DNA from 4 places in the Arthrobacter methylotrophus genome. Region 1 is predicted to be linked to each of the others. Evidence: riboswitches for the same ligand, from Rfam matches in the RefSeq annotation. Region 1 holds a riboswitch; each other region holds the start of a gene.
The links. Region 1 has a riboswitch for S-adenosylmethionine ahead of ABD884_RS24990 (DUF1737 domain-containing protein). Riboswitches for the same ligand answer to the same signal wherever they lie in the genome.
Positions count from the first base shown of each region.

Region 2: another riboswitch for S-adenosylmethionine. It lies ahead of metX (homoserine O-acetyltransferase MetX); the one in region 1 lies ahead of ABD884_RS24990 (DUF1737 domain-containing protein).
Region 3: another riboswitch for S-adenosylmethionine. It lies ahead of ABD884_RS00020 (DUF1737 domain-containing protein); the one in region 1 lies ahead of ABD884_RS24990 (DUF1737 domain-containing protein).
Region 4: another riboswitch for S-adenosylmethionine. It lies ahead of ABD884_RS17810 (hypothetical protein); the one in region 1 lies ahead of ABD884_RS24990 (DUF1737 domain-containing protein).

Region 1 is NZ_BAABED010000001.1:4,859,248-4,863,239, forward strand. Features, by position in the region: gene ABD884_RS24980 (O-succinylhomoserine sulfhydrylase) at 1-854, opposite strand, end outside; gene ABD884_RS24985 (rhodanese-like domain-containing protein) at 855-1,274, opposite strand; gene ABD884_RS24990 (DUF1737 domain-containing protein) at 1,271-1,528, opposite strand; SAM riboswitch class IV at 1,539-1,651, opposite strand; gene ABD884_RS24995 (hypothetical protein) at 1,743-2,102, opposite strand; gene ABD884_RS25000 (cupin domain-containing protein) at 2,273-2,800, opposite strand; gene ABD884_RS25005 (PAS domain-containing protein) at 2,793-3,197, opposite strand; gene ABD884_RS25010 (GMC oxidoreductase) at 3,194-3,992, opposite strand, start outside.
Region 2 is NZ_BAABED010000001.1:3,031,751-3,035,742, reverse strand. Features, by position in the region: gene ABD884_RS15995 (S8 family serine peptidase) at 1-1,456, opposite strand, end outside; SAM riboswitch class IV at 1,580-1,695, shown strand; gene metX (homoserine O-acetyltransferase MetX) at 1,709-2,830, shown strand; gene ABD884_RS15985 (hypothetical protein) at 2,832-3,227, opposite strand; gene ABD884_RS15980 (SGNH/GDSL hydrolase family protein) at 3,294-3,992, opposite strand, start outside.
Region 3 is NZ_BAABED010000001.1:718-4,709, forward strand. Features, by position in the region: gene ABD884_RS00005 (YbdK family carboxylate-amine ligase) at 1-313, shown strand, start outside; gene ABD884_RS00010 (O-succinylhomoserine sulfhydrylase) at 512-1,720, opposite strand; gene ABD884_RS00015 (rhodanese-like domain-containing protein) at 1,721-2,140, opposite strand; gene ABD884_RS00020 (DUF1737 domain-containing protein) at 2,137-2,394, opposite strand; SAM riboswitch class IV at 2,405-2,517, opposite strand; gene ABD884_RS00025 (hypothetical protein) at 2,683-2,967, opposite strand; gene ABD884_RS00030 (cupin domain-containing protein) at 3,137-3,664, opposite strand; gene ABD884_RS00035 (PAS domain-containing protein) at 3,657-3,992, opposite strand, start outside.
Region 4 is NZ_BAABED010000001.1:3,424,235-3,428,226, forward strand. Features, by position in the region: gene ABD884_RS17805 (sodium:solute symporter family transporter) at 1-1,271, shown strand, start outside; SAM riboswitch class IV at 1,430-1,549, shown strand; gene ABD884_RS17810 (hypothetical protein) at 1,565-1,888, shown strand; gene ABD884_RS17815 (hypothetical protein) at 1,946-2,200, opposite strand; gene ABD884_RS17820 (VIT1/CCC1 transporter family protein) at 2,404-3,567, shown strand; gene ABD884_RS17825 (matrixin family metalloprotease) at 3,615-3,992, shown strand, end outside.

The DNA of each region.
Region 1 (3,992 bases):
GCCGGTTGTTCCTCGAGCCATTCTGCGATCCGCAACGCCGACGCCGAGGAGTGGTTTACTCGCAGCGCCATGGTTTCCAGGCCCTTGGTCAGCACCCAGGCGTTGAACGCGGAAAGCGATGGTCCTGTGTGTCGCATGAGTTGCTTGACGGGACCTTCGATGAACTCCTTGGTGCCCAGGATCGCTCCGCCCAGGACCCGGCCTTGGCCATCGATGTGTTTGGTGCCCGAGTAGACAATCACGTCGGCGCCGAGTTCGCCACAACGCTGCAGCAGCGGAGTGGCAAAGACATTGTCGACGACGACGGTAGCGCCCGCGGCGTGGGCCAGCTCGCTCACGGCGGCGATGTCCACGATTTCCTGCATCGGGTTCGACGGCGACTCGAAAAACACTGCGGTGGTGGGTTCGGACAACGCGGCGCGCCACTGATCCAGGTCCGGTCCGTCAACGAAGACCGTCTCGACGCCCCAGCGGGGCAGGATCTCGTTGAGGATGACGAAGCAGGAACCGAACAGCGAACGCGCGGCAACCACACGGTCACCGGCGGCCAGCAACGCACCAAGCGCGGTGAAGACAGCGGACATGCCCGACGCCGTCGCGAAGCATGCTTCGGTGCCTTCGAGCAGGCGGAGCCGCTCCTGGAACGTTGCAACCGAGGGGTTGCCGTAACGAGAGTAGACGAAGCGCTCGTCTTCGCCCGTAAACGCGCGCTCGGCGGCTGCCGCGGATTCGTAGACGAAGCCGGAATTCAGGAAGACAGCTTCGGAGGTCTCCTGGAAATTGGTGCGGTCAAGGCCGCCGCGGACTGCCTGGGTCTCAGGGTTCCAGCCAGCGGCGTCAGGATTGAATGTCACTTAGATCTTCCCCAGATTCGTAGGAAGTCCACGGTTTTTCCAACCATTCACGGTTCGCTCGCCGTAGCGGTCCGGTTCGCCCTCAAAGCCTTCAAGGACGTTGTAGGCGGTGTAGCCGGCCTGTGTTGCGGCACTGGCGGCGGCGATTGATCGCTGTCCGGAACGGCAGAGGAAGACCAGTTCGGTGGCATCCGCCTCCGGGGCCTGTTGCTTGAGCTGCTCGATAAATCCCGAGTTGGGGATCCCGCCGGCAAGGTTCCACTGAATGAACAGGGGATCGTTTCCTTTGTTGTTCGCAGACGCGGTGTCCGGGATGCCGATGTGGGCCCACTCGCCTTCGGTGCGGACGTCCACCAGGATGGCGCCTTGCTCCAGTTTGGCCCAGGCGTCGTGCGGGCTCAGGTCGCCGGCGTAGCTCATGCGTGGCCCTCGCCGTCGAACTCTTCATCAAGCTGGTCCACCGCATTGGCAACCGCGGCATCCGCGCTGGCGATTGCCGCGGGGAGGACGATGGCCTGCGCCACGATCACGTCCGTGCCGTTGAATGTCGCGGCCGGGCTGCCGTGCAACACGTATCCCTCGGCAAGGGCGGTAGAGATCCGCTCACAGAATTCCTTGGTATCAGGACCCGTGATGAGACGGTAGGAGAGTTTTTCTTCAGTGGGTTCAGGCATTGGTGCTCCTCAGTCACGCTTGCAGTTCGAAAGTGTCGATACGCCGAGTAGTCACCTGAGGCACCCCGCCGGAGAGAGGGTTGCCGACCAGCAAGTCAGGGCTTCGCGCTGGTGCTCATTACTCAAGAAGAAAATAACATCCATGACGGCGGCCTGCATTACCGGCAGTCGTCATGTTCCGTAACCGGGCGGCAACGCCGGTGGGTGGTGGGGACTAGGCCTCGGTTTGGTTGGGCAGTTGTTCCAGGCTTGCTTGGAGCCGCTGCGGCAGGGCATCAGTCCGTGGCGCTACTCCCGTGGGGGAGCGATGAAACGTGGAGCCTTGATGCTTCCGGATTTCGAGTAACTCGTGGACGGATATCCCGGTGGCTGTCGCCAGCGCGTGCAGCGAGAGGCTGTTGTGATGAGCCAAGGCAAAAACCACGCCGGACAGGGCCTCGAAACCTTCAGTTTCGTAGATTTCCTGCACCAGCTTGGACATGCCGTTCGCATCATCGATTGATCCCGCTGACGCGGCAGTCGCCATGGCGGTCAGCGACCATGCAGCAGAGTCGGGGCTGATGTAGATGCTCATGTCGATACCCTACGGACTCGGGCCCTCTGGGGGAATGGGCGGCGTCTTCCTCATTAACCCAACTGACTCGCAGTTGTTGTCGTTTTGAGCCCTCAGAACGACAACAACTGCGAGTTAGTTGGGGGAAGAAGCCTGATGCGCCGGCCCCAGAACCGGCGCATCAGACGTTTCTATCCGGACGCCAAGCGCAGGATCAGCGCTGCATGCCCGGGGAACCTCGAAACGAGGGACTCGATGTCCTTTTCCGTTGGCTTCGCCGAGTCCGATCTCTCGTAACCGGGCGAGAGGCTGCAGCTGACCAAGGCGAACCCCGGACCGGCCAACTCCGCCCCGAACCACGTGGAATGCGGGGCAACTCCTTGCAAGGTCTCGCCGGCCTCCGGGTTGGGACCGAACAGGGTTTCGGAATAGCCGAGTTCGGAATAGCCATTGTCCGGCGAGAAGACATGCAGCCTGAGGGGCGTCCCCAAGTGGAAGAACCACAACTCGTCCTGCTTCAGGGTGTGCAGCTGGAGAATCTCCCCGGTCTGCAGCAGGTACCAGTTGGAACTGTAGAGCGGGTGATCGACGTCGAAGCGCGGAGGCAACGCCGAACCGGTTATGTCCTCGTTGCTTACCAGGGCGGACGCGAACCAGCCGCCCACACTAGCGGGGGACATGTCCAGCCGTTTGATCCAGTCCTCAGCGGATTCAGTCATTGACCGGGTCCTTCAGGGAGAAACAGACCGTGATGCCAATGATTTCCTTGCTGCCCAGGGCGCGCAACAACCCTTTTTGGGTCACGATGTCCACATTCACCATGCCGTCTTCTTTGCTGGGGACGGCGATCGTTTCGTGGAAGTTGAGCAGGGGCTTTCCGCTCGCCATCACTTCCTTGTCGTGGGCAACGTGTTCCGCGCGCGAGTCCTGGTGCCCGATCAGTTCCGCCTTGCTCATGCTCACTAGGTCCGCGAAGTTCTGGTTGACCCACAGGAAGACCGAGTTCGCGTCCTTGACTACCCAGTACACGCCGTCCTGCCGGTCCAGCACATCGGCGACGCTCATGGGCGGAACGGTGGGAAGGAGCGCCGGGTCCAGCGCCGGGGCGAAGGTCACGGCGCTGCCGCCGTTCCGCCGTCGGCCGCTAGTCTTTCGGCGAGGTCCTGCGCCAGGGCCACCATGGTCATGGTGGGGTTCCAGGACCCGCCGGTGGGCCAGAGGCTGCCGCCGGTGACGAAGACGTTCTGCACGCCGTTGAGGCGGTAGTCGGTCCCGACGACGGCGTCCTCCTCTTCGCCGATTGGCAAGCTGGAGCTTTCGTGCACCAATCCCGGTACGCGGCGCTCGGGGATTGCGGGACGCTCGGCGCCCCAGCTCCCGGCATCGGGATCCCCGTGCCAGTATTCGACGCGCTCCGCACCGGAAGGGGACAGGACCCGCTCCAGCATTTGGAAGGTTCCCTCGTCCATGGTGTCCCACGTGTCGTCGTCAGTGGCGTTGGCCAGCACCTGCAAGGTGACGTTGCAAGTGGGGTCCGCGCTGCCGGACAAGCGCAAGTGGTTCTCCGGATTGCTCTCGTCCAGTTCGCCGAGGACGGCGCAGACGAACACCAAATAGTCCTCCGATGACCGCAGCTGTGCCAGCGAAGCCGTGGCGACGACGTCGGGGGCGTAGCGTTCGGACTTCTGGGCGTTCTTGTCCGGGAAACGGTCCGAGAGGACCGAGAGTTGCACGTGATACTGCATGCCGGCCGGGCTCTTGCCCGCCAAATAGATGGCCGCCAGTTCCAGCTCGCCGAGCTGTTCGCTGAAATCAAAATCCTTGCGCGGAACCCGGGCCACCACCGAGGTGATGAAGTGGGCGGCGAAGTGCCCCCCGGCCCCTTGAACCTGCGGGAAGGAATTGAGAACC
Region 2 (3,992 bases), 1.8 Mb from region 1:
TGTTCATCGCCACAGCGGAAACTCCGGAAGCGGGGAGGCCGCCGCGTCCGGCAACCTTGACGCTGATGGTCTGTCCAGGGGCGACCGGCCCGTGGACACCACCGGTCCCGTCCCGCGTGTCAAGTTGCCTGCAAGGGGTCGTAGCCGCAAAACCGCCCATAGGGTCTTGCGATGGGGAGAAGAGCGAAGGGCTGACGTAAAGCAGCCGGTTAGGCATGCAGTTTCCAGTCGACTGGACCATCCCGGCTGTTGCGCCGACAGTCAACGTTGCTGAGACCTGCGCGGGACTCCACGATGGATGCATGGAGAGGAGCATCGCTGCTGCCCCTGCCACATGGGGAGAGGCCATGGATGTTCCATCCAAGGTGTTCGTCGCGGTGGGTGAGGTATACCAATCAGAAACGATACCGACGCCTGGCGCGTAGAGATCCACGCAAGGGCCGTAGTTGGAGAACGATGCTTGGTGATCTGTGCTGTCGCTGGCCGCTACGGTCAAGGCGGCGGCAACCCGTCCGGGCGAACTGTTGCATGCGTCGGCGGCGGGTAAGCCGTTTTGGCCTTGGTTGCCCGCTGCCAAGGTCACGCTGATTCCGTGATCGATGACGCCTTGGACGGCAGCGTCGAGAGTGGTGTCTATTGCCTCCGCGCTCAAGCTGAGGTTGGCAACCGCGGGAGTTCCGGCTAGGTGATTCGCGGCTATCCAATCCAAGCCGGCAATGACATCGGATGCGGTGCCTGAGCCAGTACAATCGAGCACCCGGACAGGGACGATGTTGGCTGACTTGGCGACACCGTACTTTGTTCCGGCGATGGTTCCTGAAACGTGGGTTCCGTGGCCGTTACAGTCCTCGGTGCCATGCCCGTCGTCGGGGGTGACTCCGGCAAATCCGGGCAGGACGCGGCCGCTGAAATCCGTGTTGGCGGAAGCGATCCCGGTGTCCACCACGTAGACGGTGACGCCCGCGCCGCTCGACGGCGGCGTGTAGCTTCCATCCAGAGGAAGGGTGCGCTGGTCGATCCGGTCAAGGCCCCAAGAGGGCGCCGGCTGTTGGGTATCCGTAATCCGCACCGGAGTGTCACGGTCCACGGAGACAACCCGGTTCGACGTCGCCAGCGCGGCGGCCTTGGCGGGCGTCGCGGTGACGACGGCGGCCTTGAGGGCATGCGTGAACGTTTGGTCCACCGCGACTCCCTGCGAGCGGAGCTCCGCGGTCTTGCCGGCAACGTCCGTGCCTTCGGCGTAGTGGACAACGTAGCGGCCTTCGCCCGTTCCCGTGTCGGCATGCGCCGGCAGCGGCACTCCGAAAGTGAAGCATGATGCGAGCAAGAACAGGGCTATCGGACCGAGGCCGAAAGGCTTTTTCACGAGCTTCAATCTTCCTGTGACGGACAGTGCCGGGGAGGCATCCGAAGGATGCAGGCTGCCGCCCAATTCTATCTCCTGTAACACAGGCATCACCCGACCCTTCAATTTCAAGGCTCACAGCCTTTGGCGTAAGCGAACAAAACGCGGCGAAGTGTCACAAAGATGTCATAATCTTCGTCAGGAGGGGTCCGGATTTCCTAGACTCTTCCTATAGGTCATGAGCGCCAGCGACAGCCCCGGCTTGCTGGCCGGCAACCCTCCTCTCGCGGCGGGGTGCCCCGGGTGAAGACCTGGCCCTCCGCTGTGTTGGCGGCAGGCAAGCGCGATGTGAGGTGTCAACGAATGACAATTGCTGCAACAGCCATACCCCGCTCCGGTACCCAGGACGGAACCTTGAAGTATGTTTCGATCGGCGGACTCGAACTGGAGGCCGGAGGTTTCCTGCCCGAGGTGGTCCTTGCGTACGAGACGTGGGGGCGGCTCAATGCCGATGCTTCCAACGCAGTCCTGGTGGAACATGCCCTCACGGGCAGCACGCATGTTGCCCGTGGCGAGAGCGACGAGGAAGGCTGGTGGGAGGAGCTCGTCGGTCCCGGCGCCACCATCGACACCGAGCGCTACTTCGTCGTCTCCGTCAACATCGTGGGAGGTTGCAACGGCAGCACGGGGCCGTCGTCGACCGCTCCGGACGGCAAGCCGTGGGGTTCCCGTTTCCCGCTCGTGACTCTGCGGGACAGTACCGTGGCCGAAGCCCGGCTGGCAGACGCCCTCGGGATCCACAGCTGGCACACAGTGGTGGGCGGGTCCCTGGGCGGCGCGCGTGCACTGGAATGGGCCGTCGGCTACCCGGACCGTGTCAAGCGATGCGCCGTCATTTCGATCGGTGCGTACAGCACCGCCGAACAGATCGCCTTCGCCCAGGCCCAGACACTCGCTATCCGGCAAGATGCCGCCTTCAACGGTGGCGACTACTATGGGCAGGCTGCGCCCGAGGCCGGTTTGGCCCTCGCCCGGCGCATCGCACATATCACCTACCGTTCGGCAGATGAACTGGACTTCCGCTTCGGCAGGAAGGCCCAGGACAGCGAAGCGCCGCTCCGCGCCTCCGCTTTGGGGGAGCGGGGCCGCTACCAGGTGGAAAGCTACCTGGACCATCAGGGAAGCAAGCTGGTCCAGCGTTTCGATGCCAACAGCTACATCGCCATCACTGAGGCACTCATGAGCCATGACGTCACGCGCGGCCGCGGCTCGTTGGAGGATGCGCTGTCCGTGGCGACGGCGAAATTCTTTGTTGCCTCGGTGGACTCGGACCGCCTTTACTTCCCCGAACAATCCCAGGAGCTGGCCAAGGCGTTGCCCGGAGAGGTTCCTGTCCACGTGATCGAAGCGCCGATCGGGCACGACGGTTTCCTCACCGAGATCGGCCAACTAGGCCCCCAGCTGCGCGAGGCATTCTTCAGCTGAATCAGCCGTTCATGATCTCCTGGCGGAGTTTCATGTATTCCTCCATGGGGATCTTCCCGTCACTGTACTGCTGGTCCAGTTCGGCAAGTTTCCGTGCCCGGTAGCCTTGGTAGGCGGCATTGGCTGAGGGAGTAGCCGACGACGGCGGGGCGGCCTGCGGCGCGGGTGTCGCCACCGGGGGCTGCGGCTCAGCCGGGATGGTCACCGGGGGCTGTGCCGGGTATCCGTAGGGGTAATTCTGGGGAGGACCCGGGTAGTTCGGTCCGGGGTAGTTCGGTCCAGGGTAGTTCTGCGGAGGGAAGTCCCGGATCCTGCGTTGGCGCGATCGGTTGTACATGCGGATCCCCATGGGAATCAGCCAAGAGCAGACGATGATCCAGAAGATCAAATTGTTCACGGTGGAGGCCTTCCTGTCCTCCTCCAGCTTAGTCCCCGCGCCTGTGGCAAGCCGTTGGGGCCCCGGTCAGCTCCGGGGCACAACAATATCGGCCGGACCCAAGACAGGTCCCGGCGTCGGGCGTTTTGGCAGGATTCCGTCGCCTGAGGACTGATGGCGGAGCCGGCGGATGACCCACGGGACAAAATATTCCCGTGCCCACACCAGGTCGCTGGAGCGCGCTTCGCGCCAAGTGCGCTGGGGGAGCGGCTTGGGGAGGAGCGGCTCGAGATTGTGGGACACGTTGAGCGAATCAAGGACCATTGCGGCGATGGTGTGGTGGCCGAGCGGCGAGAAATGCAGCCGGTCTTCGTTCCACATCTGTGGGTTGGCAAGTTGCCGCAAGGACCACATGTCCGCCACCACGGCATCGTGGCGGGTGGCCACTGTGCGGAGGTTCTCATTGTAGATTGCCACCTTGCCGCGGATCCGGCCAAGTACTGATGACAGGGTGTCCGGGCCGTTGAACAGGATGACAGTGGCACCCTCGGAGCCCAAGGTCTGTACGGCGGCATCGAGCTTCTCGGCCAGGGCGTCTGGATCGCCACCGGGCCGGATGAGGTCGTTGCCGCCCGCGGAGATGCTGATAAGGTCCGGCTTGAGGTCCATGCATGGGCCAAGTTGCTCGTCCAGGATTTGCTGGAGAAGCCGCCCACGGATAGCCAGGTTGGCGTAGGCGAAATCCCGCTGTCCCCGGCTCAGTTCCTCTGCTACGCGGTCGGCCCA
Region 3 (3,992 bases), 4.9 Mb from region 1:
CCGGGTAGCCGATGTCTGCCTCCGAGCCGAGGACGCCGCGCTCATTGCGGTGCTGGTTAGGGCCTTGGTTGAGACTTCTGTACGTGAATACCATGCCGGAATAGAGCCTGCGGCCGTGCCTACGGTTATTCTTTACGGATGGCGTCTTGGCAGGCAAGCAATTTTGGACTGTGCACCGAACTGCTGGACTTCGGAACATTCCGCCCGGAGCCCGCCGCGGACGTCGTCTGGTCGTTGGTGGAGTACCTGGAACCTGTGCTCGCCGAACAGGGTGAATTCGACTTGGTCCAAACCGGCGTGGCAGCCATCCTGAGCCGCGGAACGGCGCCATCGAGCAGCGGGGTGTTGCCGAACGCTGGAGCCAGAACGGGAGCGCGCCCGACGCCGTCGGACTGGCCGCCGTCGTCGAGCACGCCGTTCAGATCACGATGCGCTCGGAGAAGGACGAGGGCGACACAAAGCCGCAGCCCGTCCTCACCTGGGTGCGCCAGGACTGGCGCGAAGCGCCGAGCTAGACCTGCTTGAGGGCCCGTTCCAGATCCCGGACGAGGTCGTCCACATCCTCCAGCCCCACTGAAAGCCGCACGACGCCGTCGCTCAGGCCGATGGCCGCGCGGCCTTCCGGACCCATGGCGCGGTGGGTGGTGGTGGCGGGGTGGGTGATGAGGGACTTGGAGTCGCCTAGGTTGTTCGAGATATCGATGATGGCGAGTCCGTCCAGCAACGCGAAAGCGGCCTCTTTGGCCGATCGCCCGGCGGAAGGGAGCAGCTCGAAGGTCAGGACCGTGCCGCCGGCTTTCATTTGCTTCGCGGCGAGCTCGTACTGGGGGTGGGACTTAAGCAGCGGATACTTGACCCAGCTGATGGCCGGTTGTTCCTCGAGCCATTCTGCGATCCGCAACGCCGACGCCGAGGAGTGGTTTACTCGCAGCGCCATGGTTTCCAGGCCCTTGGTCAGCACCCAGGCGTTGAACGCGGAAAGCGATGGTCCTGTGTGTCGCATGAGTTGCTTGACGGGACCTTCGATGAACTCCTTGGTGCCCAGGATCGCTCCGCCCAGGACCCGGCCTTGGCCATCGATGTGTTTGGTGCCCGAGTAGACAATCACGTCGGCGCCGAGTTCGCCACAACGCTGCAGCAGCGGAGTGGCAAAGACATTGTCGACGACGACGGTAGCGCCCGCGGCGTGGGCCAGCTCGCTCACGGCGGCGATGTCCACGATTTCCTGCATCGGGTTCGACGGCGACTCGAAAAACACTGCGGTGGTGGGTTCGGACAACGCGGCGCGCCACTGATCCAGGTCCGGTCCGTCAACGAAGACCGTCTCGACGCCCCAGCGGGGCAGGATCTCGTTGAGGATGACGAAGCAGGAACCGAACAGCGAACGCGCGGCAACCACACGGTCACCGGCGGCCAGCAACGCACCAAGCGCGGTGAAGACAGCGGACATGCCCGACGCCGTCGCGAAGCATGCTTCGGTGCCTTCGAGCAGGCGGAGCCGCTCCTGGAACGTTGCAACCGAGGGGTTGCCGTAACGAGAGTAGACGAAGCGCTCGTCTTCGCCCGTAAACGCGCGCTCGGCGGCTGCCGCGGATTCGTAGACGAAGCCGGAATTCAGGAAGACAGCTTCGGAGGTCTCCTGGAAATTGGTGCGGTCAAGGCCGCCGCGGACTGCCTGGGTCTCAGGGTTCCAGCCAGCGGCGTCAGGATTGAATGTCACTTAGATCTTCCCCAGATTCGTAGGAAGTCCACGGTTTTTCCAACCATTCACGGTTCGCTCGCCGTAGCGGTCCGGTTCGCCCTCAAAGCCTTCAAGGACGTTGTAGGCGGTGTAGCCGGCCTGTGTTGCGGCACTGGCGGCGGCGATTGATCGCTGTCCGGAACGGCAGAGGAAGACCAGTTCGGTGGCATCCGCCTCCGGGGCCTGTTGCTTGAGCTGCTCGATAAATCCCGAGTTGGGGATCCCGCCGGCAAGGTTCCACTGAATGAACAGGGGATCGTTTCCTTTGTTGTTCGCAGACGCGGTGTCCGGGATGCCGATGTGGGCCCACTCGCCTTCGGTGCGGACGTCCACCAGGATGGCGCCTTGCTCCAGTTTGGCCCAGGCGTCGTGCGGGCTCAGGTCGCCGGCGTAGCTCATGCGTGGCCCTCGCCGTCGAACTCTTCATCAAGCTGGTCCACCGCATTGGCAACCGCGGCATCCGCGCTGGCGATTGCCGCGGGGAGGACGATGGCCTGCGCCACGATCACGTCCGTGCCGTTGAATGTCGCGGCCGGGCTGCCGTGCAACACGTATCCCTCGGCAAGGGCGGTAGAGATCCGCTCACAGAATTCCTTGGTATCAGGACCCGTGATGAGACGGTAGGAGAGTTTTTCTTCAGTGGGTTCAGGCATTGGTGCTCCTCAGTCACGCTTGCAGTTCGAAAGTGTCGATACGCCGAGTAGTCACCTGAGGCACCCCGCCGGAGAGAGGGTTGCCGACCAGCAAGTCAGGGCTTCGCGCTGGTGCTCATTACTCAAGAAGAAAATAACATCCATGACGGCGGCCTGCATTACCGGCAGTCGTCATGTTCCGTAACCGGGCGGCAACGCCGGTGGGTGGTGGGGACTAGGCCTCGGTTTGGTTGGGCAGTTGTTCCAGGCTTGCTTGGAGCCGCTGCGGCAGGGCATCAGTCCGTGGCGCTACTCCCGTGGGGAGCGATGAAACGTGGAGCCTTGATGCTTCCGGATTTCGAGTAACTCGTGGACGGATATCCCGGTGGCTGTCGCCAGCGCGTGCAGCGAGAGGCTGTTGTGATGAGCCAAGGCAAAAACCACGCCGGACAGGGCCTCGAAACCTTCAGTTTCGTAGATTTCCTGCACCAGCTTGGACATGCCGTTCGCATCATCGATTGATCCCGCTGACGCGGCAGTCGCCATGGCGGTCAGCGACCATGCAGCAGAGTCGGGGCTGATGTAGATGCTCATGTCGATACCCTACGGACTCGGGCCCTCTGGGGGAATGGGCGGCGTCTTCCTCATTAACCCAACTGACTCGCAGTTGTTGTCGTTTTGAGCCCTCAGAACGACAACAACTGCGAGTTAGTTGGGGAAGAAGCCTGATGCGCCGGCCCCAGAACCGGCGCATCAGACGTTTCTATCCGGACGCCAAGCGCAGGATCAGCGCTGCATGCCCGGGGAACCTCGAAACGAGGGACTCGATGTCCTTTTCCGTTGGCTTCGCCGAGTCCGATCTCTCGTAACCGGGCGAGAGGCTGCAGCTGACCAAGGCGAACCCCGGACCGGCCAACTCCGCCCCGAACCACGTGGAATGCGGGGCAACTCCTTGCAAGGTCTCGCCGGCCTCCGGGTTGGGACCGAACAGGGTTTCGGAATAGCCGAGTTCGGAATAGCCATTGTCCGGCGAGAAGACATGCAGCCTGAGGGGCGTCCCCAAGTGGAAGAACCACAACTCGTCCTGCTTCAGGGTGTGCAGCTGGAGAATCTCCCCGGTCTGCAGCAGGTACCAGTTGGAACTGTAGAGCGGGTGATCGACGTCGAAGCGCGGAGGCAACGCCGAACCGGTTATGTCCTCGTTGCTTACCAGGGCGGACGCGAACCAGCCGCCCACACTAGCGGGGGACATGTCCAGCCGTTTGATCCAGTCCTCAGCGGATTCAGTCATTGACCGGGTCCTTCAGGGAGAAACAGACCGTGATGCCAATGATTTCCTTGCTGCCCAGGGCGCGCAACAACCCTTTTTGGGTCACGATGTCCACATTCACCATGCCGTCTTCTTTGCTGGGGACGGCGATCGTTTCGTGGAAGTTGAGCAGGGGCTTTCCGCTCGCCATCACTTCCTTGTCGTGGGCAACGTGTTCCGCGCGCGAGTCCTGGTGCCCGATCAGTTCCGCCTTGCTCATGCTCACTAGGTCCGCGAAGTTCTGGTTGACCCACAGGAAGACCGAGTTCGCGTCCTTGACTACCCAGTACACGCCGTCCTGCCGGTCCAG
Region 4 (3,992 bases), 1.4 Mb from region 1:
ACTTCCTGGTGGCCGGACGCCGCCTCGGTCCGATGCTCTACACCGGCATCATGGCCGCAGTCGTCCTCGGTGGTGCATCAACCGTTGGCGGCGTCGGCCTCGGCTACAAGTTCGGCATCTCCGGGATGTGGCTGGTAGTGGCCATCGGTTCGGGCGTGCTCCTCCTGGGCCTGCTCTTCGCCGGCACCATCCAGCGTCTGAAGATCTACACCGTCTCCCAAATGCTGAGCCTGCGTTACGGCCAGCGCGCCACCCAGACGTCCGGCATCGTCATGCTGGCCTACACCCTCATGCTGTGCGCCACGTCCACGGGCGCCTACGCCACCATCTTCGTTGTCCTCTTCGGCTGGGAGCGTTGGCTCGCCATCGCCGTCGGCGGCGCAATCGTCCTGGTCTACTCCACCATTGGCGGCATGTGGTCCATCACCCTCGCCGACCAAGTGCAGTTCATCATCAAGACGGTTGGCATCTTCTTCCTCATGCTGCCGTTCGTCCTCAACGCCGCAGGCGGCTTCGACGGGATCCGCGCCCGCGTTGACGCCAGCTTCTTCCAACTGGACGGCATCGGAGCCCAGACCATCATCACGTACTTCGTGGTCTACACCCTTGGCTTGCTGATCGGTCAGGACATCTGGCAGCGCGTCTTCACGGCCAAGACCGCCACCGTGGCCCGTTGGGGCGGTGCCACCGCAGGCATCTATTGCGTCCTGTACGGCGTCGCCGGCGCCGTGATCGGCCTGGCCGCCCGGGTGGCCCGCGCCGACGTTGTGCCGTTTGTGGCCAGCTGGTTCGGCAAGACAATCAACACGAACGACAGCGAAAACCCCGAGCACGACGTCAAGGCCAACCGCTACTGGGTCCTTGGATTGGGTGTCGTGGCCGTGTTGATCTCCATGGCGGCGCAAGACGTCGTGGTGGCCCTGACCATCGCCTACGACATCCTGGTGGGTGGCCTGCTGGTGGCTATCCTGGGCGGCTTGATCTGGAAGCGCGGCACCGGCATCGCCGCAGCGTGGTCCATGGCAGTCGGCTCCGTCCTGACCCTGGCCTTGCTGATCGCCTACGCCACGGGAATCATCCCCAGCGAAGACGGCGTCTACGCCAACGATCCCATCTACTGGGGCCTCGGCGCCTCGCTGGTCATCTACGTCGTCGTCTCCGTGCTGACCCCTCCCACGGACCCCGAAGTCCGCGCAGCATGGGACCGTCGCGTTGCAGGAGCGGCCGCGGAAGAACTCCCCTTGGAAGCCCACCCGGTAGCCATCCACTAAGGATCACAGAGTTAAGCACGACGGCGGTGCCGCACCTTCTCGGCGGAGGATGCGGTGCCGCTGTTGCGTTTGGAGCCCTGAGTGCGGGGCCGCTGCCTATACCGGTGCGTATGCAGCAGTCATGCCTGTACGGAGTCATGCCTGTACAGTAGGAAGAGCTTCAAGAGATGTGGCGCCAAGCTCCGACTTGCCACACGCCAACCCCATGTTCACGGGTGGTTCGGATGAAGAAGCGGCCCGATCCGGACCAGAGACAACCGAACGGGCAAGAGCAACTCCACCAGGAGAAGGCAATGCCTTTGGAAACCGGCGGCGCTACCGCCACAGTCAGCCACACCACACAGCCAAGCCCCGTGCGCGTCCCGCGCGTCCGTCGGGTGGACGAGTTCGTCCGCGTGATTCCCGGCGTCGACCTCTCCCAAGGCTCCATCACGTTCGTGGTGGATGGCCATCTTGAACGCCATTGGCATCACGAGCCGCGACTCATCACCGAAGCACTCTCACAAGCAGTCCAGCCTGCACGCTGGTTCCCGGCCACGCGGAAACTCACCCTCACGGTGGCGGCGACCGGTCACCGGGCAGGCGTGCAACGGCACTTCATCCTGAGCGCGTTTTAGCCCCTCCAACTGGGCTAGCTGGCGTGGGCTAGCTGGCGCCCACGGGCCTCCTCGGGCCTATCCGAACTCTTCATCCTCGCGGTGTTCGTCGGCGTCGAGCGGGACCACCCGTTCGTCGTCGTCGAGGACCTCGGGTTGTTCCTCCAGGTCCTCGTCCACCTCCAGGTCCTCGCTGTAGTCGTAGCCGGGATCGGCCTCGACCGTGGGACGATCCGGGTGTCGGGCGTGGGTCTCGGTGCCGTCCATGGTGCAACCTCCGTTCGACGTGCCGCTGAGCCCATCGCGCAAGCGGATCAGGCAGCCAGTCACCACGCCGCCGGCGCCCCTTCGTGGACCCTGTCCATCCATCCCAGCACTGCCCCATCCGGTGGTCAAGGCTTCGCTGAAGCCTCTCCGTTTTTGAGGCGCACCTAAAATATCCGCTGAGGATCACCAGCCGAAAAACCGCGAAGATTGGCGATAAAGTGGACATGCAATGAGGCGATGAAGCCCGCCCCAGCAACCCAGGAGTCCCGGTGCATCCGCACGCAAAAACCCCGCATTCAGACAGTCCGGCAGACTCAAGCAGTCCATCGCAAGACGCAGAAGCCACCACGACGCAACCTTCGTCGTCGGACATCAAGCGGTGGCGCCAATACTTGGCGGACGAACGCGCAGAGGCTGCCGTGTACCGCCAGCTGGCACAGCGCCGGGATGGCGAGGAACGCGAGATTCTTCTGGCCCTTGCAGAGGCCGAGGGACGCCACGAGGCACACTGGCTCAAGCTCCTCGGTGACCATGCCGGCATGCCAAAGGCGGCTTCCACCCGCAGCCAGATGCTTGGATTCCTGGCCCGGAACTTCGGATCAGTGTTCGTTTTGGCCCTCGCCCAACGCGCTGAAGGCCGCTCGCCTTACGCGAAGGATCCCGCGGCAACCCGCGCGATGGCCGCTGACGAACAAATCCACGAAGAAGTGGTGCGCGGACTGGCAACGCGCGGCCGCAACAGGCTTTCCGGCACCTTCCGCGCCGCAGTCTTCGGCGCCAACGACGGCTTGGTCAGCAACCTCTCCCTCGTGATGGGCATGGCGGCCACCGGTGTGCCCGCCACCGTGGTCCTCTTCAGCGGCATCGCCGGCCTGTTGGCGGGCGCCCTGTCCATGGGTGCCGGCGAATACGTCTCGGTCCGCTCGCAACTGGAGCTCCTCAGGGCCACCCGTCCCACCCAAGCGACGTTGACCGCAGCTCCGGCCCTGGACATCGAACACAACGAGCTGGTCCTGGTGTACCTTGCCCGGGGCATGTCCCGCGAGGCCGCCGAACACCGCGCCGCCGAACGCATGGGCCTCTACAGCTGCGATTGCGATCCCAGCCTCTCGCTCCGCCCCGAAGCGGATGAACCCGTGAACGAGCACGAGGCCGTGGGCTCCGCTTGGGGTGCCGCCATCTCCAGCTTCTGCTTCTTCGCCTCCGGGGCCATTGTGCCGATCCTGCCGTTCATCTTCGGCATGACGGGCTTCGCTGCACTTGCCGTAGCCGGTACTCTGGTGGGCATCGCGCTTCTGTCGACCGGCGCCGTCGTCGGGCTGTTGTCCGGAACCTCGCCGCTGACCCGCGGCCTCCGGCAGCTCGCCATCGGACTCGCCGCGGCCACGGCCACATACGGGCTTGGGCTCGTCTTCGGCGCCGTGATGGGGTAGGAACACCGGCCCACTGGGGTGCCGGGAGCAGGGATTTGGGGGAACACGTGCATTCAAACTACGGGTACGACGGCGGTCCGCCACCCAGGCGTCTCAGTACCGCGCTGGCGCTCGTCCGGAACCTGATGCTGGTAGCGGTCGTTGCAGCCGTGGCCGTGCTGGTCAGCGGTTTCCTCCGGAGCGACCCTGGTATCACCGGCTTGCTTTCGAACCTGAGTCCTTCCGCCCACCCCGTAAATTCCAGGCAAGGCACGGATCCGGGGCAGGCGGCACAAAGAGCCGCCCGCGCCCCCGACACCCCGCCTCCCGGCTTGGAAGAAGCAGGCCACCCGCTTGGCTCCCCTGCCAAACCAGCTGTAGCCAGCAACTCCTACAAGTTCCTGGCGACGAATGCCGATGGCACGCCGGTGAGCTATTCTCCGTGC